Regions from separate parts of the Enterobacter sp. CP102 genome, predicted to be linked through region 1. Evidence: predicted binding sites of a transcription regulator. Region 1 holds the regulator's gene; each other region holds the start of a gene.
The links. The regulator CRP, encoded in region 1, controls carbon source genes, mostly activating them, when cyclic AMP is high. The targets are predictions, from matches to a motif close to ATGTGANNNNNNTCACAT.
Positions count from the first base shown of each region.

Region 2: a site for CRP is predicted at 2,658-2,675, ahead of N1249_RS01400 (YjcB family protein). Genes of this name have one in related genera too.
Region 3: a site for CRP is predicted at 2,619-2,636, ahead of N1249_RS10880 (sugar transporter). Genes of this name have one in related genera too.
Region 4: a site for CRP is predicted at 3,076-3,093, ahead of bhsA (multiple stress resistance protein BhsA). Genes of this name have one in related genera too.

Region 1 covers NZ_CP104014.1:4,348,106-4,353,758, reverse strand. The annotation lists gene N1249_RS20640 (YccS/YhfK family putative transporter) at 54-2,141, opposite strand; gene crp (cAMP-activated global transcriptional regulator CRP) at 2,199-2,831, opposite strand; gene N1249_RS20630 (OsmC family protein) at 3,142-3,546, shown strand; gene N1249_RS20625 (phosphoribulokinase) at 3,634-4,503, opposite strand; gene N1249_RS20620 (YheU family protein) at 4,535-4,753, opposite strand; gene N1249_RS20615 (hydrolase) at 4,750-5,653, opposite strand, start outside.
Region 2 covers NZ_CP104014.1:297,628-303,280, forward strand. The annotation lists gene uvrA (excinuclease ABC subunit UvrA) at 1-1,464, opposite strand, end outside; gene ssb1 (single-stranded DNA-binding protein SSB1) at 1,716-2,240, shown strand; gene N1249_RS01400 (YjcB family protein) at 2,318-2,599, opposite strand; gene N1249_RS01405 (sensor domain-containing diguanylate cyclase) at 3,079-4,482, shown strand; gene N1249_RS01410 (EAL domain-containing protein) at 4,822-5,653, shown strand, end outside.
Region 3 covers NZ_CP104014.1:2,305,717-2,311,369, forward strand. The annotation lists gene marR (multiple antibiotic resistance transcriptional regulator MarR) at 1-338, opposite strand, end outside; gene N1249_RS10875 (MarC family NAAT transporter) at 595-1,260, shown strand; gene N1249_RS10880 (sugar transporter) at 1,348-2,544, opposite strand; gene N1249_RS10885 (PhzF family phenazine biosynthesis protein) at 2,720-3,508, shown strand; gene N1249_RS10890 (PhzF family phenazine biosynthesis protein) at 3,536-4,327, shown strand; gene N1249_RS10895 (L-lactate dehydrogenase) at 4,364-5,308, opposite strand; gene N1249_RS10900 (GNAT family N-acetyltransferase) at 5,469-5,653, shown strand, end outside.
Region 4 covers NZ_CP104014.1:1,819,228-1,824,880, reverse strand. The annotation lists gene mfd (transcription-repair coupling factor) at 1-1,553, shown strand, start outside; gene N1249_RS08505 (L,D-transpeptidase family protein) at 1,705-2,670, shown strand; gene bhsA (multiple stress resistance protein BhsA) at 2,746-3,003, opposite strand; gene N1249_RS08495 (TetR/AcrR family transcriptional regulator) at 3,249-3,884, shown strand; gene N1249_RS08490 (TonB-dependent siderophore receptor) at 4,084-5,653, shown strand, end outside.

The DNA of each region.
Region 1 (5,653 bases):
GATTGCCCGGCGGCGCTGCGCTTGCATGGGCCTACAATCCAGCCGGACGTGATTCAATACGGCGTGCGCTTTAATATCCGCGTTAGCCAAATTCCGTGATGCGGACGCTGACGCCATGCCACCGACGAAATGGTGTGCATGGTGCTCAGATGCCCGAGGATGCGCTGCAAATGCTGCTCCAGGGTGCTCATTGGGCCATGCGTCAGTGTTTCCGGTGCTTCAAGAATGTTCGAATCTCCCGCCTCTCCCGGCGCGTCGTACTCCAGACGCTGCTGACATCGCTGCAGGGCAATCTCACAGGACTGCAAATAGCGCTGCGCCAGATCGGGTGTCAGCATGGTGTGCTCGCGCGCCAGCGTGGTCATGGCGTTAATGTGCTCGACGATAAACTGGCTGTGCGTTACCCACAGTTTCATGTCTGCCAGATAGTGGGAATTAAAGCCCGGCTCCTGCATCGCCTGGTTGAGTGAGTTAAACAGGGCGTTATGCGCCTGGTTGACTTTCATGCGTTGATACGCCAGTGGCGAAGGCTGCGGGTCGTCGCTCAGGATCAGGCGTATCGCTTGTTGATCTGCTTCCAGCGCATCGTGGGCGTTCTGGCGCAACAGCCCGCTTTGCCACTGCGGCCAAAGCCAGACCAGGCCGCCAAAGGCAATCAGGCAGCCAATCAGCGTGTCGACCAGGCGGGCGATAATAAACTGTTCGCCATTGAGCGTGAGCAGTTGCAGGGTATATACCGCAGTGACCGTAAAGCCCACCATCGCCCAGCCATAGTTCTTGCGAATAATCAGATAACTCACCATGGTGATCGCCAGCATCCCCAGCAGCGTATAGCCTTCTGGTACGTGGAAGTGCAGCGTCACGCCGGCAATGATTAGCCCCGCGATTGTACCGCCTGCCCGGTGCAGAATGCGCACCCGCGTGGCACCATAGCCGTTCTGCGTAACAAACAGTACGGTCATTAAGATCCAGTACGGTTTCGGCAGGTGCAGCGCGACGCCCATCAGGCTGGCGGCGCTGAGCATCACGCTGATACGCGCGGCATTACGCAGCGCGGCAGATTTCAGAGACAGATAGCTTTTCAGGGCTGGCAGCAGCGGCAGACGCTTTTGTTTATCGGCCATCAGGTCACGCGGGTAAAGCGGCCGCTGAGTCCGCAGGACGCGGGAAATACGGCTGAAGTGCCACGCCGCAAACTGGCCCACCGGGTTATCCGCGTGCTGATGGGCAATTTTCTCCAGCGCCCCGAGCTGCTTGTCCATGTTAAAACGCGTGGGATAGCGGTGATACAGGATATCGTCAGCCAGGATGCGCAGGCGCGCTGCCACGGTTTGGGCATTCCAGCGGATCACCGCCTCGGCGTGGCTGCGCTCGACCAGCTTTTGCACCTCCTGCGGATGATGCAGGCTCACAGAGATATGTTCCTGCAAATCCAGACCCACCTGGAAGATACGCAGCAGCCGCTTATAGTCATGATTTTTATTGGCGGCGAGCATGTGCAGCTGCTGGTAACACTGGCTAATCAGATCCACGACTTTTTGCTGGCGCGCCAGCAGCGGCGGCAGCGATTTTTCCGGGTCCGTGTGCTGAGTGAGCAGGGTGTACTTGGCTTCGCAGTAGTCGGCAAGCTGCACGTAGAGCAGGCTGAGCGATTCACGCAGCGGTTGTTCGCGCCACAGGCGGAACCAGATCCAGTTAAACACGCCGTACCACAGGGTTCCCAGCGCGTAGATCAATAGCGGCTCCCATACCGGCATATTCCCCGCGAGGCTCAGCGTGAAGATGGCGGCAATCAACGATGCGGGCAGCAACCGGGCATGTAGCGCGCTGATTTCAGCGGTTACGCCCAGCGTCATGGCCAGCACGGTCAGGATCAGGGGGAGCGGAATATCACGGGCAAGCAGCAGTTGCACGGCGAGGCTACAGCCTGCAAACAGACAGCCGCCAATAATCAGGCGTTTGAAAAAGCGTTTATGCGGAGTGTCCAGACCCGCAATGTTGCAGCAGGCGGGAACCAGGGAAAACAACAGACCTTGTTGCAGATGGCCCAGCAGCAAACCCACGGCCACAGGAAGGCACAACACCAGCGTTTGTCGCAGTGCGTAGTTAACTTCCGGGTGATAAATTAGCCTGCGCCACATGGGGAGTAGAGACAAAAACGGCGTGACACCTTGCGATGGCACGCCGTTTGACCGGAATTAACGTGTTCCGTAAACCACGATGGTTTTACCGTGGGCGGAGATCAGGTTCTGGTCTTCGAGCATTTTCAGAATACGGCCTACTGTTTCACGGGAGCAACCCACGATCTGACCAATTTCCTGACGGGTAATTTTAATTTGCATTCCGTCCGGGTGGGTCATTGCGTCTGGTTGTTTCGCCAGGTTCAGCAGGGTCTGAGCGATACGGCCCGTTACGTCCAGGAAGGCGAGGTTACCCACTTTCTCAGACGTGACTTGCAGGCGGCGAGCCATCTGCGAAGAAAGACGCATCAGGATGTCAGGGTTAACCTGAATCAGCTGACGGAATTTCTTGTAAGAGATTTCGGCCACTTCACACGCGGTTTTTGCACGAACCCAGGCGCTACGTTCCTGGCCTTCTTCAAACAGGCCCAGTTCACCGATGAAATCGCCCTGGTTCAGATAAGAAAGGATCATTTCTTTCCCTTCCTCATCTTTGATCAGCACTGCCACCGAGCCTTTGACGATGTAATACAACGTTTCCGCTTTTTCACCCTGGTGAATCAGCGTGCTCTTCGATGGGTACTTATGAATGTGGCAATGAGACAAGAACCATTCGAGAGTCGGGTCTGTTTGCGGTTTGCCAAGCACCATGCGCTGTTATCCTCTGTTATAAGCTGTCACCAGAGTCATAAGATGCATCCAGACTCTGGGGTTGCAATCGAATTCTTACCCATACCCTGGGAAGTCGGCTGTCGTAATATTCGCAGCCAGTAAAGTTTGATGTCCTCTGCATACATGTGTAACGTCAATGTATTACTGTAGCATCCAGAGTGTTTTAGCATAGCTTTTGTCGCGTGTCTCCTGGTGTCTCGCTTCAGCATGATGCAGGTCGCCTTCCGTTGCGAGAAATGTAACGTACGCGTAATCTGTCACCAAAAATGCAACGTTGGAGTTAATGAATATGCAAGCGCGTGTGAAATGGGTTGAAGGTTTAACGTTCCTGGGCGAATCCGCTTCCGGACACCAGATTTTGATGGATGGGAACTCCGGCGATAAAGCACCAAGCCCAATGGAGATGGTGCTGATGGCGGCAGGTGGTTGCAGCGCGATTGACGTGGTGTCGATTTTGCAAAAAGGTCGTCATGACGTGACGGATTGCGAAGTTAAACTCACTTCTGAACGTCGTGAAGAAGCACCACGCCTGTTTACGCACATCAATTTGCATTTTATTGTGACCGGCAAAGAGCTGAAAGACGCTGCGGTATCACGCGCGGTGGATCTTTCTGCGGAGAAATACTGCTCTGTGGCATTAATGCTGGAGAAAGCGGTAAAAATAACGCATTCGTATGAAGTGATCGAGGCGTAATGTTGTGGCGGGTGGCGCTGCGCTAACCCGCCCAACAAAAGCACGCACGTAGGCCCGGTAAGCGTAGCGCCACCGGGCAAAACGAGCTTATGCGATCTGCTTCCCTTCCATCAGCCGCTGCACCAGCGGTGTCATAATCAATTCCATCGCCAGCCCCATTTTCCCGCCCGGCACCACCAACGTATTCATGTGAGAAATGAACGAGCCTTGCAGCATAGCCAGCAGCCAGGGGTAGTCAATGCCTTCGAGATTACGGAAATGGATCACCACAAAGCTCTCATCCAGTGACGGGATACTTTTGGCCGCAAACGGGTTGGAGGTATCTACCGTCGGCACGCGCTGGAAGTTGATGTGGGTGCGTGAGAACTGCGGCGTCAGGAAGTTAATGTAATCTTCCATCGAACGAACAACCGAATCCATCACCGCTTCGCGTGAATGACCGCGCTCGCTGATATCGCGCGTCAGCTTCTGGATCCACTCCAGGTTCACAATCGGCACAACGCCGACCAGCAGGTCCACGTGGCGTGCCACGTCATGCTGCGTGGTCACCACACCGCCGTGCAATCCTTCATAAAACAGCACGTCGGTAGGTTCAGGAAGCGGCTGCCAGGGAGTAAAAGTGCCTGGCACCTGGTTCCAGGGAACGGCTTCGTCATAGGTGTGCAGATACTTGCGCGACTGGCCTTTGCCGCTCAGTCCGTATTCTTTGAAGGTTTGCTCCAGCAGACCGAAATCGTTGGCATCTGGCCCAAAATAGCTGATGTGTTTGCCGAGATCGCGAGCTTTGCGGATCGCCATATCCATTTCAGGGCGGGTGTAGCGGTGAAAGCTATCGCCTTCTACCTCTGCGGACCGTAAATTCAGTTGCGCGAAAATCTTGCGAAAGGCGAGGCTGGTGGTGGTGGTACCCGCACCACTTGAGCCTGTAACGGCAATAACCGGATGTCTGGCAGACATAGCAACTCCCTGACTGGAATAGTGTTAAAGGTCAGTCGTGAAAGGCATTGCGGGGCATGATATTGACCGTTTCGTGCAGCTCAGACCATACCAGCACCACCTCGCCACTTTTGAGCTGGCGCTTTACATCGTTGACCTTTTGTTCAAGCGAACGTTCTTGTTCACCATAATCTGTGCCTTCGCGTAATACAAAGCTTTCAATAAGATTATCGAGCGTTTCGGGCGCCAGATCTTGCCAGGGGATAATCATTTTTTACCGTCCAGAAAAGCGGTTAACCAGGCTGGAATACGTGTTTCCAGCCACATCCGCGGGCGTCTCAGCGTGCCGCCGACAAAGCCAACGTGGCCGCCATGTTCGGTCAGCTGATACTGCACGTTGGAGGGCAGAAATTCCTGCGCGGGGATGGAGTGATGATCCATGAACGGATCATCTTTCGCATGGATGATAAGCGTCGGTTTGGTGATTTTGCTCAACAGCGGCATGGCGCTGCACTGGCGATAGTAATCTATCGCATCGGCAAAACCGTGAATTTTGGCAGTGATCAAGTCGTCGAACTCGCGAATACGGCGCACCTTCTTCAGCTGACGCAGGCTCACCGGCAGGGTGTCCGGGTAGGCTTTAAGCTTACGCGCGGCATTGGCTTTCAGCAGGTTGAGCAGATAACGCTGATACACCCGGGAAAAACCTTTTTCCATATGGTAGCTGCACTGCTCCAGCATAAACGGGGCAGAGACAATCACCGCAGCATCCAGAGGAACCGTGTCGCCCTCTTTTGCCAGCAGGCAGGCCAGCATGTTTCCGCCCAGCGAATAGCCCACGGCCGCCGTGGGCACCGTACCAAAATTGTCGCTCAGCCAGTGTAAAAACCAGGTGCCGTCTTCGGTTTCGCCTGAATGGTAGATGCGCTTCTGGCGATTTGGCTCGCCGCTGCACCCACGAAAATGCATCACCACGCCGAGCCAGCCATGCTCTTTCGCCGCCTGGATCAGACCATGTGCATATGGGCTGTACAGGCTGCCTTCCAGACCGTGAAACACCACCAGACGGGGTTTATGTTTAGCCTGCTCCGGCTCTTCGCTCCAGGCGAGATCCAAAAAGTCCCCGTCCGGCAAGTCCAGACGTTGCCAGTGTGGGGTGAACTGCACCTTG
Region 2 (5,653 bases), 730 kb from region 1:
GGAGAGCGTTTCAGCCGAGCGGGAAAGCGTCAGGTAGTTCAGACCAACGTTCACCAGGAATTTCAGGCGATCGCCAATCTCTTTCAGTACTTTTTCTGCGATTTTCGCGCGCTGGCCGGAAAGCTTCAGGTTAGTGAAGAAGTCCATCGCGTGGCCGATGCTCATGTCTGAGATGGTCGGCAGCGCGGTATTTTCGACAAACACATGACGCGCTTCGCGACGCAGACGCGTGCCGTCGCAGGTGGCGCAGGAGCGGTTGCTGATAAATTTCGCTAGCTCTTCACGCACAGCGCTGGATTCCGTCTCTTTGTAACGGCGCTCCATGTTGTGCAGCACGCCTTCAAACGGGTGACGGCGCACGGAGGTATCGCCACGATCGTTCATGTATTTGAATTCGATATTGTCTTTACCGGAACCGAAGAGGATCACTTTGTGCACGTTTGCGCTCAGGCTGGCCCACGGAGCCTCAACGTCGAATTTATAGTGTTCTGCCAGCGACTTGAGCATCTGGAAATAGTAGAAGTTGCGCTTATCCCAGCCGCGGATCGCGCCGCCAGCCAGGGACAGCTCCGGATTCTGAATCACACGGTCCGGGTCAAAATACTGCTGCACGCCCAGGCCGTCGCAGGTCGGACATGCCCCCGCCGGGTTGTTGAATGAGAACAGGCGTGGTTCCAGCTCGCGCATACTGTAGCCGCAAATCGGGCAGGCAAAGTTCGCTGAGAAGAGCAGCTCTTCGGCTTTCGGGTCGTCCATGTCGGACACCACGGCGGTGCCGCCAGAGAGTTCGAGCGCTGTTTCAAACGATTCGGCCAGACGTGTCGCCAGATCCTCGCGCACTTTGAAACGGTCAATCACCACTTCGATGGTGTGTTTCTTCTGCAATTCCAGCTTCGGTGGATCAGACAGGTCACACACTTCGCCGTCGATACGCGCACGGATGTAGCCCTGGCTTGCCAGGTTTTCCAGCGTTTTGGTGTGCTCGCCTTTACGCTCTTTAATGATAGGCGCGAGCAGCATCAGGCGTTTGCCTTCCGGCTGTGCCAGCACATTATCGACCATCTGGCTCACGGTTTGTGCGGCCAGCGGCACATCGTGATCCGGGCAGCGCGGCTCACCTACGCGTGCAAACAGCAGACGCAGGTAGTCATGAATTTCGGTAATCGTACCCACGGTTGAACGCGGGTTATGTGAAGTCGATTTCTGCTCAATAGAGATAGCAGGTGACAACCCTTCAATATGGTCAACGTCCGGCTTTTCCATTAACGACAGGAACTGCCGGGCGTAGGCAGAGAGCGATTCAACGTAACGACGCTGTCCTTCGGCGTATAAAGTGTCGAAAGCCAGTGAGGATTTGCCAGACCCCGAAAGCCCGGTCACGACGATGAGTTTATCGCGAGGGATAATGAGGTTGATATTCTTGAGATTGTGGGTGCGGGCGCCCCGAACTTCGATCTTATCCATTCACCTTTCCCGGTAGGAACACTGTTTGCCTGGTTTGTTTGAAGGACAACCGGCTGTCAGAAACGGCTAATTATGACACAAATTGACCTGTTTGAATATACAGTATTGGAATGCATTTTCTGATTCTCTGTGTAACAATGTCGAGTTCGCGAGAGATTTCTGAACTGGCTACGCAACTATGCAAATTGCCGCGTGGAAATGATACACTCGCGCGTTTACACTATTAAGAAACGTATTCAGGAGACACGAACATGGCCAGCAGAGGCGTAAACAAGGTGATTCTCGTCGGTAATCTGGGCCAGGACCCGGAAGTACGCTATATGCCGAGTGGTGGCGCAGTTGCCAACATTACGCTGGCTACTTCCGAATCCTGGCGTGATAAAGCGACCGGTGAAATGAAAGAGCAGACCGAATGGCACCGTGTTGTGCTGTTCGGCAAACTGGCTGAAGTGGCGGGTGAGTACCTGCGTAAAGGTTCTCAGGTTTACATCGAAGGCCAGCTGCGTACCCGTAAATGGACCGATCAGTCCGGTGCTGAAAAATACACGACCGAAATCGTGGTCAACGTCGGCGGCACCATGCAGATGCTGGGTGGTCGTCAGGGCGGTGGCGCACCAGCAGGTGGCGGCCAGCAGCAGGGCGGTTGGGGTCAGCCTCAGCAGCCACAGGGCGGCAACCAGTTCAGCGGCGGCGCGCAGTCTCGTCCGCAGCAGCAGTCTGCTCCGGCGCCATCTAATGAGCCGCCAATGGACTTCGACGACGATATCCCGTTCTGATTTCTGTCAGGCATAAAAAAACCTCGCATTTGCGAGGTTTTTTATTGTGCTCATCAGTACCCGCAGGAATTACTCTGTCAGGTAATTACCATCGGCCAGTCCGGCGGAGTGTGGCTCATTGCTTCAACCATGACGACTTTCACATTTTCCCAGATGGTTGCGATATCCAGCAGGGTGATGCCAAGCAAGCCCGTTGCAAACCAACATGCCGCGCCCAGTCCCAGCACGGTGCTGATCACCGCAAGGCCAGCATAGTCAGATTTACGAAATTGAATATTCAGCGTGCTGGCTAAAAACATCAAAACCGCACTGAACAACGGCCAGCGCAGGAGAACCATGCTGGTGGTAATGGTTGCCATAAACCTATCCTCGAAAAGCAGACGAACGACTGAAACAGTGTTTTGAGTTACATAAGATATGTGAACTATATCACACTTGCTGTTTTATTCGCCAGTGTCAGGATGATGAAAATAGTGGCAGGTATAGACACGAGATATGCTTTTGAACGCAAGTGAAAATATATCTTTGCAGGCTAATGGTGGGCTTTCCTCACTCTTTGTAATGAATTCATTGAGATAGCCAAACCTCTGCAATATTTCAAAAGTTGTATAACGTTTACAGCATAAACCCTATAGATTATGCTTGAGTGGACAAATAAATGTACTCGTAACTAATAATTCAGGTTTTTGAATTTTTTGGTTTTTTTCTGATGCGTATCATTTTCATTACACACAGAGTGTTATTTCATTATTCTGAATTTTTATTCAGTAATTAACGTTTTTTTTAATCTGAATATATGTTGCGGTCGGTCTATCATTTAATGACCTGCGAACAAATGATGAAAGAAAAACGACGCGATATTGTTAATGACAGTATGCAGGCGCTGCACGCACTGGCGAAGCTTATGCCACTGCTTAATTCTCAGTGCTCTTTATCGGAAATGCTGGACACTATTAACCGGGTTTTAGGTTCAACACTTGCCTGGGTCAGCGTTGATGACGATGACGGATTGCAACGAGTGGTGTGCGCAGGTGACGTCACCTGTCACTCTTTTGACGTGACTGATTTTCTTGCCAGTACCGCGCTGCAGCGCCATAACCGATCATGGCGGGTGGTGTACTGGAAAGAGCATATCGGCCGCGCGCTTTTTCCTGCCCAACATCCGGGCTACACGCAGTTACAAAGCGGTGTTTTATGCAAACTCTCTTCACACGACTGGCACTGTAGTGGCTATTTCTTTTTAGCGTTTGATGAACGACTCAATTCTCTCCCGATCCTTAAAAATATCGTGGTGGTGCTGGTTGAGAAGCTAAAAGACTATTTTGAAGAAATTATCGCGCGAGAAAAAACGGCGCAAGAAATGCAACGGGTAGTCACGCAGTATAAAACCTTGTTCGAGCGAGCCCCGGTGCTCATGAACTCCTTTGACAAACATAACCGTTGTGTATTGTGGAATGCAGAGTGTGAAAAAGTGTTTGGCTGGAGTATGGCGGAGGTCGCTGCGCATTCCGATCCGCTGGTTCTTTTCTATCCTGATCCTGAAGAGCGTCGACGGGTGCGGGAGTCTGTGCATGTTTCTCCCCTTAAAGATATGTATGAATGGCATCCTCTGCGCAGAGACGGGATGCAGCTAACCATTCTGTGGTCTAACATCTTGTTACCCGACAACTCGATTCTGAATATTGGTCTGGATATTACCGAGCGGAAAAAAGCTGAACAGCAGCTGGCGGTTAAGGCCACCACTGACGATCTCACCGGCTGTTTTAACCGCTCAGCAATTTTGCAAAAGCTTAAATCGGCGCTGGCGGCGAATTCGCGACAGGATGTAGACAGCCACTTCTGCGTGCTGATGTTCGATCTGGATTATTTTAAACAAATCAACGATGAATGGGGGCATCTGGTTGGCGATGCCGCACTGATCCATTTTTGCGATCGGCTACGGGAAATCAGCCCGGCCGGATCGGCACTGGGGCGTGTGGGCGGTGAAGAGTTTTTACTGTTGCTGGCGCGAACAGACGGCGATGCCGCAACACGACTCTCCAACCAGTTACGTCACATATTGAAGGTAAAACCCCTGATGGTCGGCGACAGAAAGCTGGAGCTTGCTTTTAGTGCTGGTGTGGTTGAAGTGGGCCAGGGTCAGCGCGATACCTCGGCATTACTCACGCGAGCAGATAAAGCGTTATATGATGCGAAGCGTACAGGAAGAGGAAAAACAGTGCTGGCTTCTGATTATTTATAAATCGAATCAGGGATGACTTATCGCCAAATGGCATAAAATTTCATGTTCAACGTGTTCTTTTTTCATGCTGCCAATAGTTTAGCTTAATCACCGATCCTCTGTTGTGTTATCTTAAAACCTCCCGCTCAGACTGGATAATTATTTTCCTTAATAGAAACGGAACGAATACTTTCAGTTTGGCTTACGGGAGAATATTATCGGCATAACGAAAATTAAGATTTTTAATACTAAAAGTCAGTTGCTAACTTCGCATGATTCATGCAACGTAATCACCTGTTTATCAAAGCATCCGGCCTTCATTACTACAGGCGTACAAAATGCAGGGATATAGGGCGGGAAATGAATCGTAGCGCACGGCGCAAGATGCTAAGGGTGGTAGGGATCATCATGGTAGTTCTGCTACCGGTGATGCTTGCGCTATGGTTTGCCCAGCTCAGAGCCGTAACAGAAACAAGTGCCCAATTACGAACATTTGCCGAGCTGGCGTTAGATAAAACAGAGCTTGTAATTCAACAAGTTGACCTGGCGCGTAATGACGCCGAAAAATACCGGGGTAAATTGTGTACGCCTGGACATCGTCAATATATGTTGAACGTTGTGCGTGGCCGTTTGTTCGTCGCTGATTTAATTTATGCTGAAGGTCAGAATTTTCTTTGTTCGACAATTCTTACGCCTGAACACCCTTACTTAATATCTCCCGCCAATTACAAACGTAAGCCTGACGTTGCTATCTATTATTATCGCGATACGCCATTTTTTACCGGTTATAAAATGACGTATATGCAGCGCGGGAATTATGTCGTTGTGGTTAATCCACTTTCTTACAGCGAGGTAATGTCGAACGATCATTCGCTGGCGTGGGGAGTATATGACACCGTTACCAATGCATTTTTTTCAGTCAGCACGCAGGCCAACGTTTCATTATTAAATTCGATGATTCGACATAAGGAATCGACATTTCAAAAAGATGAGCGTTTCTACACGATCATAAATTCCGAAAAACGCCCTATTGCCGCCATCGTTTCGACATCGAATAAACGTTTTTATGAAACGCTCTATCACCAGGCAACTCTGACGCTGCCGCTGGGGATGATTTGTAGCGTTATTATACTGCTGGTGTGGTCACGCACCCATCGTGAACTCAATTCACCAGGACGATTGCTGCACCGGG
Region 3 (5,653 bases), 2.0 Mb from region 1:
TGATGACATTGCTCACACATCGCCGCGCCGTCGCTGGTCAGTTTCACCAGTACGCCGCGTTTGTCATTCGGGTTAGGGCTTCGTTCTATCCATCCTTTGCAGACGAGTCGATCCAGCATTCGAGTCAGGGCACCGAGATCTACAGAGAGCACCTTTTTCAGCTCTACCGGCGTGATACACACTTCGCAGCGAATGGAACACAGCACTTTGAACTGTGTTGCGGTGATATCCAGCGGAGACAGGTATTCATTAAGCAGGCGATCTTTTTTCTGATTAACCATATGAATAAGACGACCCAGCGGAATAATTTCGTTAAAGAGATCACTGGTGCTTTTCACAATGGTTGCCCTGGCAAGTAGTTAGTCACGGCAGATATTATTGCTCAGGCAAGTATAAGTCAACTGAATGAATCAGCCGATGCCACGAATTGCTAAAACGTTTCATGAACTTTTTTTTGGGGCTTTCAAATCAAAAACATAACTGATAGTTATGATTCAGCAGCGAAAATAATCCTTACGTTGTGCCAATGGCTGAAACGGCCAGTTTCACCCTATAATTGCCGTGTTGAATTATGGATAAGGACGACGACGCACTATGTTGGATTTGATTAAAGCAATTAGTCTTGGGCTGGTGGTCTTGCTGCCGCTGGCTAACCCGTTGACGACGGTTGCGCTGTTTTTAGGGCTGGCAGGGAATATGAACAGTGCAGAGCGCAATCATCAGTCGATGATGGCTTCTGTATACGTTTTTGCGATCATGATGGTTGCGTATTACGCCGGACAACTGGTGATGAACACCTTCGGGATCTCGATTCCGGGTCTGCGTATTGCGGGTGGGCTGATTGTTGCGTTTATCGGTTTTCGGATGCTGTTCCCGGCGCAAAAAGCGCATGAGTCGCCGGAAGCTAAAAGTAAATCCGAGGAGCTGGAAACGGAACCTTCCGCCAACATTGCCTTTGTCCCTTTAGCGATGCCAAGCACCGCCGGGCCAGGGACGATAGCCATGATCATCAGTTCTGCCTCAACGGTGCGTGACGGCGCTACTTTCCCGGACTGGGTTATCACTGTGGCACCGCCAATCATCTTTGCGCTTATCGGGATTATTGTGTGGGGTTCTTTGCGCAGTTCTGGCGCGATTATGCGTTGGGTGGGCAAGGGCGGTATTGAAGCTATTTCTCGTCTGATGGGCTTCCTGCTGGTCTGTATGGGCGTGCAGTTTATTATTAACGGCGTGCTGGAAATTATTAAGACCTATCATTGATGTTTTGCCCGGCGGCGGGTTGCTTGCACGGGCCTACGGGTTTTGTAGGCCGGGTAAGGCGAAGCCGCCACCCGGCACAAACAAATGTCACCCATGCTGGCCTTGTTCTTCCATCGCCACCGGCCATTTGCGGAAAATCAAAACCGACCAGATAAACGCCGCCAGCGCCGGGATTGCGCCAATATAACCAATCGACGCCATCGAAAAGTGCAGGCTTATCTGATTGCCCACCAGCGCACCTGCACCGATCCCAATGTTAAATATCCCGGAGAAAAGCGCCATGGCCACGTCGGTGGCGTCGGGCGCAAGCGCCAGAACTTTAACCTGCATTCCCAGACCGATAATCATGATCGCCACGCCCCAGAAAATGCTCAGTACGGCAAGATGCATTTCGCTGTCTGCCGCGGGCATCAGCAGAAGCAGGCACGCCAGCAGCAGCCCAATGGCACTGCTCACCAGCAGCGACGCGTGCTGATTACCCAGTTTCCCGAACAGCACGCTACCGATGATGCCTGCGCCCCCCAGGATCAGCAGTAACACGGTGGCAAAGTTTGCACTAAAACCGGCCACGGTCTGCACAAACGGTTCGATATAGCTGTAGGCCGTATAGTGTGCCGTTACCACCACCACGGTGAGCAAATAGATACTCATCAGCGCAGGACGGCGGAACAGCAGCGGCAGGCTTTTCAGTGAACCCGAGTGTTCGCTTGGCATTTTTGGCAGCAGTTTGATCAGGCACAGCAGCGTAACCAGGGCGCCTACGCCAATGGCGAAGAAGGTGGTTCGCCAGCCAAAGTATTGCCCCACCACACGGCCAATCGGCAAGCCTAAAACCATCGCCAGCGCGGTACCGGTTGCGATCAGGCTTAACGCCTGGGCGCGCTTACCGGCAGGGGCGAGTCGGATGGCTAACGAGGCGGTGATTGACCAGAAGACCGCGTGGGCAAAGGCAATCCCGATGCGGCTTATCACCAGCACGGTAAAGTTCCAGGCCATAAACGACAGCACGTGGCTGGCGATAAATAAGGCGAACAACCCAATCAGCAGTTTGCGCCGCTCCATCTGGCTGGTCAGCAGCATAAACGGCAGCGACATCATGCCTACCACCCAGGCGTAAATGGTTAGCATGATGCCAACCTGAGCGGTTTCCATCTGGAAACTCTCCGCGATGTCGGACAACAGCCCAACGGGGACAAATTCAGTGGTATTAAAGATAAACGCTGCGATGGCAAGCGTGACCACACGTAGCCACGCGACTTTGCGGGAAACTGTGTTTGTTGTCATAGGGATGTCTGGGACCGTTGCCTGGAGGATGTGACGGGGATCTTAAAGTGTTAAACGGCTAAAACTCAATCATTATGTGACTCAGTTCTCAAAATTTACCTTATGACAGCGGTAGCGACGGCGGGTGTTTTCATTGAATATAAGGAACAGCACAACAAAAACAGGGGGTAAGACAATGCAGGAGATTGATTTTTATCTGGTTGATGCGTTCAGCGATACCGCGTTTGGGGGCAATCCGGCGGCAGTCTGCCCGTTAAAGGAGTGGCTGCCGGATGAGACGTTACTCAAAATGGCGCAGCAGCATAACCAGTCGGAAACCGCGTTTTTTGTGTGCAGCAAGGGCGGCATCGAACTTCGCTGGTTCACCACCGTAACGGAGGTCAATCTCTGTGGTCATGCAACGCTCGCCAGCGCATATGTCTTGTTTAACGAACTGGGTTACCCCGATTCACGTATTCATTTTGATACCGCCTCTGGCCGGCTGACCGTCAGCCGCGACGGTGACTGGATGACGCTGGATTTCCCGGCCTGCCCAACCGAAGCACAAACTCCGCCGCCAGAGTTGCTTTCGGCGCTTGGGATAAGCCACTATGTTGAAGCGCGCAAAGGCCGGGCCTGGGTCATTGTGCTGGAAAACCAACAGCAGGTGGAAGCGGTCGCACCGGACATCTCAGCGATGACGCCAGGTGAACATAAGGTGGCCGTTACCGCACGCGGCAACGGGCAATACGATTTTGTCAGCCGCTTTTTCTCGCCGGGCGTTGCCGTCTGGGAAGATCCAGTCACCGGCTCATCGCACACCATGCTTATCCCGTACTGGAGCGAGAGGCTGGGGAAAACCTCACTGTTCGCCCGCCAGATATCAGCCCGCGGCGGTGATGTCCGCTGTGAGCTGAACGGGCAACGCGTACTGATGGGCGGCCAGGCGTCGCTCTATCTGAAAGGCACCGTATTTTTGCGCTAAGAACATATAACAACAGGGGAAGAGACAATGCAGGAAATTGATTTTTATCTGGTAGATGCCTTTAGTGACACCTCCTTTGGCGGCAACGCAGCAGCCGTTTGCCCGCTGGAAGCGTGGTTGCCGGACGAAACGCTGCTCAGGATGGCGCAACAACACAACCAGTCGGAAACCGCGTTCTTTGTGCACACGGATGACGGATTCGAACTGCGCTGGTTCACCACGCTGGACGAGATTAACCTCTGTGGGCACGCCACGCTGGCGGCCGCCCATGTCATTTTTGAATATCTCAACTATCCGCATACGGAAATAAAATTCTCCACCCGTTTTGTTGGCAACCTGACGGTAAAACGTCACGGTGACTGGCTGACACTGAACTTCCCGGCATGGTCTACGGAGGTGGTAGACAACCCACCGGCGTTACTCCTCAGCGCGCTGGGTATCAGCAGTGCAAAAGAGGTGCGTGTAGGGCGTGATTACATGGTGGTGCTGGAAAACCAGCAGCAGGTGGAGTCCTTGACGCCGGATATCCCGGCGATGATCCCGCTGGATAAAATGGTCTGCATCACCGCGCCGGGTGACCAGTATGATTTTGTCAGCCGTTTCTTCTGCCCGGGAGAAGGGGTGCCGGAAGATCCGGTGACCGGTTCAGCGCACAGCATGTTAATCCCGTACTGGAGCGAGAAACTGGGCAAAACCCAGTTAAACGCCCGCCAGGTATCCCGGCGGGGCGGGGATTTGCGCTGCGAATTGCAGGGCGATCGTGTGTTGATTGGCGGACAGGCCACGCTGTATCTGAAAGGCCGTATTTATCTGCGCTAACTGAGTGATGCTCCGCCCGTCATCCCTGTTTTCTGGTCAGGGCAGACGGGCGATATTGTTTTTAATCACCTCAACAGAGTGGCGGAATTTGGCCTGTTCTTCTTCCGCCAGCTGCAATTCAATAATCTGCTGCACGCCGCCCTGTGCCAGCACCGCAGGCACGCCAATCGCCACACCGTCTACGCCATACTCTCCATCCAGAATGCAGGAGATCGCCAGCGCGCGGTGGCTGCCGGTAAAAATGTTGCGGCAAATCTCGGCAATGGTCCCGGCGATCCCGTATTCCGTGCATCCCTTGCGGTTGTAAATCTCAAACCCCAGCTTGCGGACTTTTTCCGCCAGTTGCTCTTTATCGAGCGCTTTCCCGGTATGACGCTGGTAGACCCCGGCAATGGGGGAACCGTAAACCGACGAGTGCGACCAGACCGGGAACTGGGTATCCCCATGTTCGCCAAGGATAAAGGCATCAATACTTTGCGCCCCGATATCCAGCTCCTGCGCCAGTGTGCGGCGAAGACGGGTGGTATCCAGCCACACGCCGGTGCCGATAACCTGGTTGCGCGGCAGGCCAGACAGCTTCCACACCTGCCAGGTAATGATGTCGCATGGATTGGTGGCAATCAGGAAAATGCCCTTAAAGCCGTTTTCCATCATCTGCGGGACAATGCTTTTCACAATACGCGCGGTACTGCTCAGTTCATCAAGACGGGTTTGCCCCGGTTTCAGCGCACCGCCCGAAACGGTGATCACCGCGATATCGACATCGGCACACTCGCTGGCATCACGGGTTGAAATCGTCATCATCCCCGGCATATAGGCGGCTGCATCGCTGAGATCCTGCGCATGGCCCTGAGCCCGCTCGCGGTTCAAGTCGACGAGGATCAGCTCTTCACAAATGTTCTGGTTGAGCAGGGCATAGGCTGCGGAGGCACCCACGTTTCCTGCACCAATAATCATCACTTTCCGGGCTTTGGTATTCATTCGTATTCCACTGTGATTTAACGGCTTCTGTACACAAAATTACTGCCGGACGGGGTGGCGTGCAACAGGTGAAGAGACGCATAAGTTAATCCTATGAAGCACCCTTAAGTGGCTGGGCTATTTTGAAATAAAGATGAAATAAAAAGATAAGGAACCGGCTATGTACTCTATTACCTCTGAATCGTCACACCATCCTGACATCATCAATCTGATTGCGGCGCTTGATCGTTATCAGAGCGAACTCTATCCGGCGGAGAGCAACCATCTGCTTGATTTATCAGAACTGACTGAAGAAAACCTGATCCTGATGGTCATTCGCGACCAGCAGCTGACGGCCGTGGGGTG
Region 4 (5,653 bases), 2.3 Mb from region 1:
TTGGTAAAACCGAAGTGGCGATGCGCGCGGCGTTTCTGGCCGTGGAGAACAACAAGCAGGTCGCCGTGCTGGTGCCGACCACCCTTCTCGCCCAGCAGCATTATGACAACTTCCGCGATCGCTTCGCCAACTGGCCGGTACGTGTCGAAATGCTTTCCCGTTTCCGCAGCGCCAAAGAGCAGACGCAAATTCTGGAGCAGGCAGGCGAAGGCAAGATCGATATTCTGATCGGTACCCACAAACTGCTGCAAAGCGACGTGAAGTGGAAAGATTTAGGGCTGCTGATTGTCGATGAAGAGCACCGATTTGGCGTGCGTCATAAAGAGCGTATCAAAGCGATGCGTTCCGATGTCGATATCCTGACCTTAACCGCCACGCCAATCCCGCGAACCCTGAATATGGCAATGAGTGGAATGCGCGATCTGTCAATTATTGCCACACCACCGGCGCGCCGCCTGGCGGTAAAAACCTTCGTACGCGAGTACGACAGCCTGGTGGTACGCGAAGCCATTCTGCGTGAAGTACTGCGCGGCGGGCAGGTTTACTATCTCTTTAACGATGTCGAAAACATCCAGAAAGCGGCAGATAAACTGGCCGAGCTGGTTCCAGAAGCTCGTATCGCCATCGGGCACGGGCAGATGCGTGAACGCGAGCTGGAACGGGTGATGAACGATTTCCACCACCAGCGTTTTAACGTGCTGGTCTGTACCACCATTATTGAAACCGGTATCGACATCCCAACGGCCAACACCATCATCATTGAACGCGCGGATCACTTTGGTCTGGCGCAGCTGCACCAGCTGCGTGGCCGCGTTGGGCGTTCGCATCACCAGGCCTACGCCTGGCTGCTGACGCCACATCCAAAAGCAATGACCACTGACGCACAAAAGCGTCTGGAAGCCATCGCCTCGCTGGAAGATCTGGGTGCAGGCTTTGCCCTGGCAACCCACGACCTGGAGATCCGCGGTGCCGGTGAACTGCTGGGTGAAGACCAGAGTGGCTCGATGGAAACCATAGGCTTCTCGCTGTACATGGAGCTGCTGGAAAATGCCGTTGATGCGCTCAAAGCCGGGCGTGAGCCGTCACTGGAAGATTTGACCAGCCAGCAAACGGATGTCGAGCTGCGAATGCCGTCCCTGCTGCCGGACGATTTTATCCCGGATGTGAACACCCGCCTGTCGTTCTATAAACGCATTGCCAGTGCGAAAAGCGAAAACGAGCTGGAGGAGATCAAAGTGGAGCTTATTGACCGCTTTGGCCTGCTGCCGGATGCCGCGCGAAACCTGCTGGATATTGCCCGGCTGCGCCAGCAGGCACAGAAACTGGGCATTCGTAAGCTGGAAGGTAATGAAAAAGGTGGCGTGATTGAGTTTGCCGAGAAGAATCACGTCAATCCGATGTGGCTGATTGGTTTACTGCAAAAACAGCCGCAGCATTTCCGCCTGGACGGGCCAACGCGCCTGAAGTTCACCCAGGAGCTGGCTGAACGTAAAACCCGCATGGACTGGGTGCGTAACTTTATGCGCCAGCTGGAAGAAAACGCGATCGCCTGACCAGCCTTTCTCCCCGGTGGAATACACGCTGCCGGGGAGACAATTTACAAACTCTTTGCAAACCTCCTGGATTTCCCGACACATCCATTCGCCATAATTATCGTTAACTCTTTAAATAACAATAACCTTATCATTGATATGGATTATGGTGATGATGACCTCTTCGCGTATGACTCGCTGGATAACCTTGTTTGCGCTGGCTGCGACCGTGGCAATAGCGCTTCCAGCCCGGGCTAACACCTGGCCTCTTCCCCCTGCCGGTAGCCGTGTGGTGGGTGAAAACCGCTTTCATGTAGTTGAAAACAATGGCGGTTCACTTGAGGCGATTGCAAAAAAATATAACGTGGGCTTCCTGGCGCTGTTACAGGCTAACCCGGGCGTTGACCCGTATGTGCCTCGCGCCGGTAGCGTGTTAACCATTCCTCTGCAAACGTTGCTGCCTGATGCGCCGCGCGAAGGGATTGTGATTAACCTCGCCGAATTACGACTCTATTACTACCCGCCGGGCAGGAACGAAGTGACCGTCTACCCTATTGGCATTGGCCAGCTGGGCGGCGATACGCTCACGCCAACCATGGTGACCACCGTGTCGGATAAACGCGCCAATCCTACCTGGACACCGACCGCCAATATTCGCGCACGCTATAAGGCTCAGGGGATAGATTTACCGGCGGTGGTTCCGGCTGGCCCGGATAACCCGATGGGCCACCATGCCATCCGCCTTGCCGCTTACGGTGGTGTTTATCTTCTGCACGGAACCAATGCTGATTTTGGTATTGGAATGCGCGTCAGTTCCGGCTGTATTCGCCTGCGTGATGACGACATCAAGACCCTGTACAAAGTGATAGCGCCAGGAACAAAAGTGAACATTATCAATACGCCGATCAAGGTGTCTGAAGAGCCTGGCGGTAAACGCCTGGTGGAGATCCATCAGCCATTATCGAAAAATATCGGTGACGATCCGCAAACGCTGCCGATCCCACTCAATGCAGAGATGTATCGCTTCAAAACCAGCCAGGATACTGACGATGCGGTGATAGGCCGGGCAATGGAGGCGCGCGCGGGGATGCCGGTTGACGTTACACGTCATCAGGATATTCCCCAGCAGACGATGTAAAAGTGCAATAAAACAAAACGCCCTGCATATGTAGGGCGTTTTTTTGCAGTGGCAAGTATGAGGGTTCTGCAAAACTTATTTGTAAATCACCGCAGTACCGTGAAGGGTGTTAGGACCCGTCACAGAGGTGATACGGAAGGATTTCGCACCCATCGCCTCTGCTTTCTGTGCCAGCTGGTCTTCCAGAGAACCCAGGTTAGTACCTGCTGTTGCAGAGATAGTACCGACTTTATGCTGGTCAGCTGGGGTAGATTGCACTTCAACAGCTGCAAAGCTTGCGAATGACAGAGAACTCAGTACAGCGGCGGCGATCAGGGTTTTTACGTTTTTCATGATTTTTACCTTTAGGCAGATGAATTTGGAGGTCGTTAGTCATTTACTTAACGATCGATAGGTAAATCATAAATGTGATCCGCATCACGCGTCAACATGTTTTTATAACGATCGTTATATTAATTTTAATTTCGTTATTTTTCATACCCATATGAATAATATATTTTTGCTGAATCAGCGCTGGTCGCGGGCGGCGAATATTTTTATAATGGTCATTCAACAAACCAACAGAGGATCCGCGGCAAATGACAACTGATGTAACGAGTTGCGCAAAGAAAAGCCGTGGCCGACCAAAAGTGTTCGACAGGGAAGCGGCGCTCGATAAGGCCATGACACTCTTCTGGCAGCACGGGTATGAAGCCACCTCGCTCTCCGATCTTGTGGAAGCCACAGGCGCCAAAGCCCCCACGCTGTATGCAGAATTTACGAATAAAGAGGGGCTGTTCAGGGCGGTTCTGGACAGATACATTTCGCGCTTTGCGGCGAAACACGAAGCGCAGCTTTTCTGCGAAGAAAAAACAGTTGAGCAAGCACTGCGGGACTATTTCACCGCCGTCGCCACCTGCTTTACCAGCAAAGATACACCAGCAGGCTGCTTTATGATCAACACCTCCGCCACCCTTGCGGCCTCTTCTAAAGAGATTGCCAACACGGTGAAATCGCGCCACGCGATGCAGGAGGAGACATTGTGTACGTTTCTTACCGAACGCCAGCGCCGAGGTGAGCTTCCTGCCCATTGCCATCCGCAGGAGCTGTCGCAATACCTGAGCTGTATTTTGCAGGGTATGTCGATAAGCGCCCGTGAAGGCGCAAGCCTGGAAAAACTGCAAAGCATTACCCACACCACGCTACGTCTGTGGCCTGAACTGCTTAAAATCTGATACCCCGGGCGGCTTCCCTTGCCGCCCTCTCTTTCCCCATTTTTGTTCCTCACCGCGCTTATCCTCTTATTTGATGGGTTGATAATAAGATTCTTTATCGGCAGTATTCGCATTTGCATTTTTCACATTTGTTACACAATGCAAAATTGTGATGTTGACCTGCCTATAAAAAAGAGCGACCGCTCAACAAGGAATGATGATGAAGAAAAGCCTCTGGGTGCTAAATCCTGTATTGCTGGCCATCGCGATGCCGCTTTACGCCGAACAAACCAATGAAGAAAACCTGATTGTCAGTGCCAACCGCAGCCATCGTACCGTGGCAGAAATGGCGCAAACCACATGGATTATCGAAGGACATGAAATTGAACAGCAAGTCCAGGGTGGCAAGGAGTTCAAGGATATTCTCGGGCAGTTGATCCCCGGTATGGATGTCAGCAGCCAGGGGCGAACCAACTACGGCATGAACATGCGCGGCCGCGCCATTGTGGTGTTAATCGATGGCGTGCGTCTGAACTCCTCGCGTACCGACAGCCGCCAGCTTGATTCGATTGATCCTTTTAACATCGAACATATAGAAGTTATTTCCGGCTCTACGGCCCTGTACGGTGGCGGCAGTACCGGCGGTCTGATTAACATCGTGACCAAAAAAGGTCAGCCAGAAACGCAGGTTGATCTGGAGCTTGGCAGCAAGACAGGCTTTAACAACAGCAATGACCATGACGAGCGCGTGGCAACCGCCGTCAGCGGGGGGAATGACCATGCATCAGGCCGTCTCTCCGTGGCTTATCAGCGTTTTGGCGGCTGGTATGATGGCAACGGCGACGCCCTCACCTTCGATAACACCCAGACAGGATTACAACATTCCGATCGTCTGGATGTGATGGGTACAGGCACAATCGACATCAGCGATACCCGCCAGTTGCAGGTGGTGACGCAGTATTACAAAAGCCAGGGCGACGATGATTACGGGCTTTATCTCGATAAAAACATGAGTGCCGTGACCGGAAATGGTACCGCCCGGACCCGTAGCGGGTTCAGTTCCGACCGCATTCCGGGGACAGAGCGCCATCTCATCAGCCTGCAATATTCCGACACCGATTTCTGGGGGCAAGAGCTGGTAGGGCAAATTTACTACCGTGATGAATCCTTGCGTTTCTACCCCTTCCCGACCGTAGATCAAAAAACCAAAACCATCACCAGCTTTGCGGCGTCTGAGCAAAACACCGATCAGTACGGCGCAAAACTGACCCTGAACAGCAAGCCGCTAGACGGCTGGCAGATGACCTGGGGTATCGATGCCGACCATGAAACATTCGATTCCAACCAGATGTTCTTCGACCTGGCGAAGTCAGTGCCATCAGGCGGGATGAATAACCACTCTGCCTACACCACCGGGCGTTATCCGGGTTACAGCATCACCAACTTTGCACCCTTCCTGCAAAACAGCTATGACATCAATGAGATCTTCACCCTGAGCGGTGGGGTTCGCTATCAATGGACTGAAAACCGCGTTGATGACTTTATCGGTTATTCGCAGCAGCAGGCGATTGCGAATGGTAAGGCCACCTCAGCAGATGCGATCCCGGGCGGTAAAACGGATTACGATAACCTGCTGTTTAACGCCGGCATTCTTGCACACATTACGGAACGCCAGCAGCTCTGGTTTAACTTCTCTCAGGGTGTTGAGCTGCCGGATCCAGGCAAGTATTACGGGAACGGCGCGTACGCAAAAGCCGATGCGCAGGGCCACCTGGCGCTGCTTAAAAGCG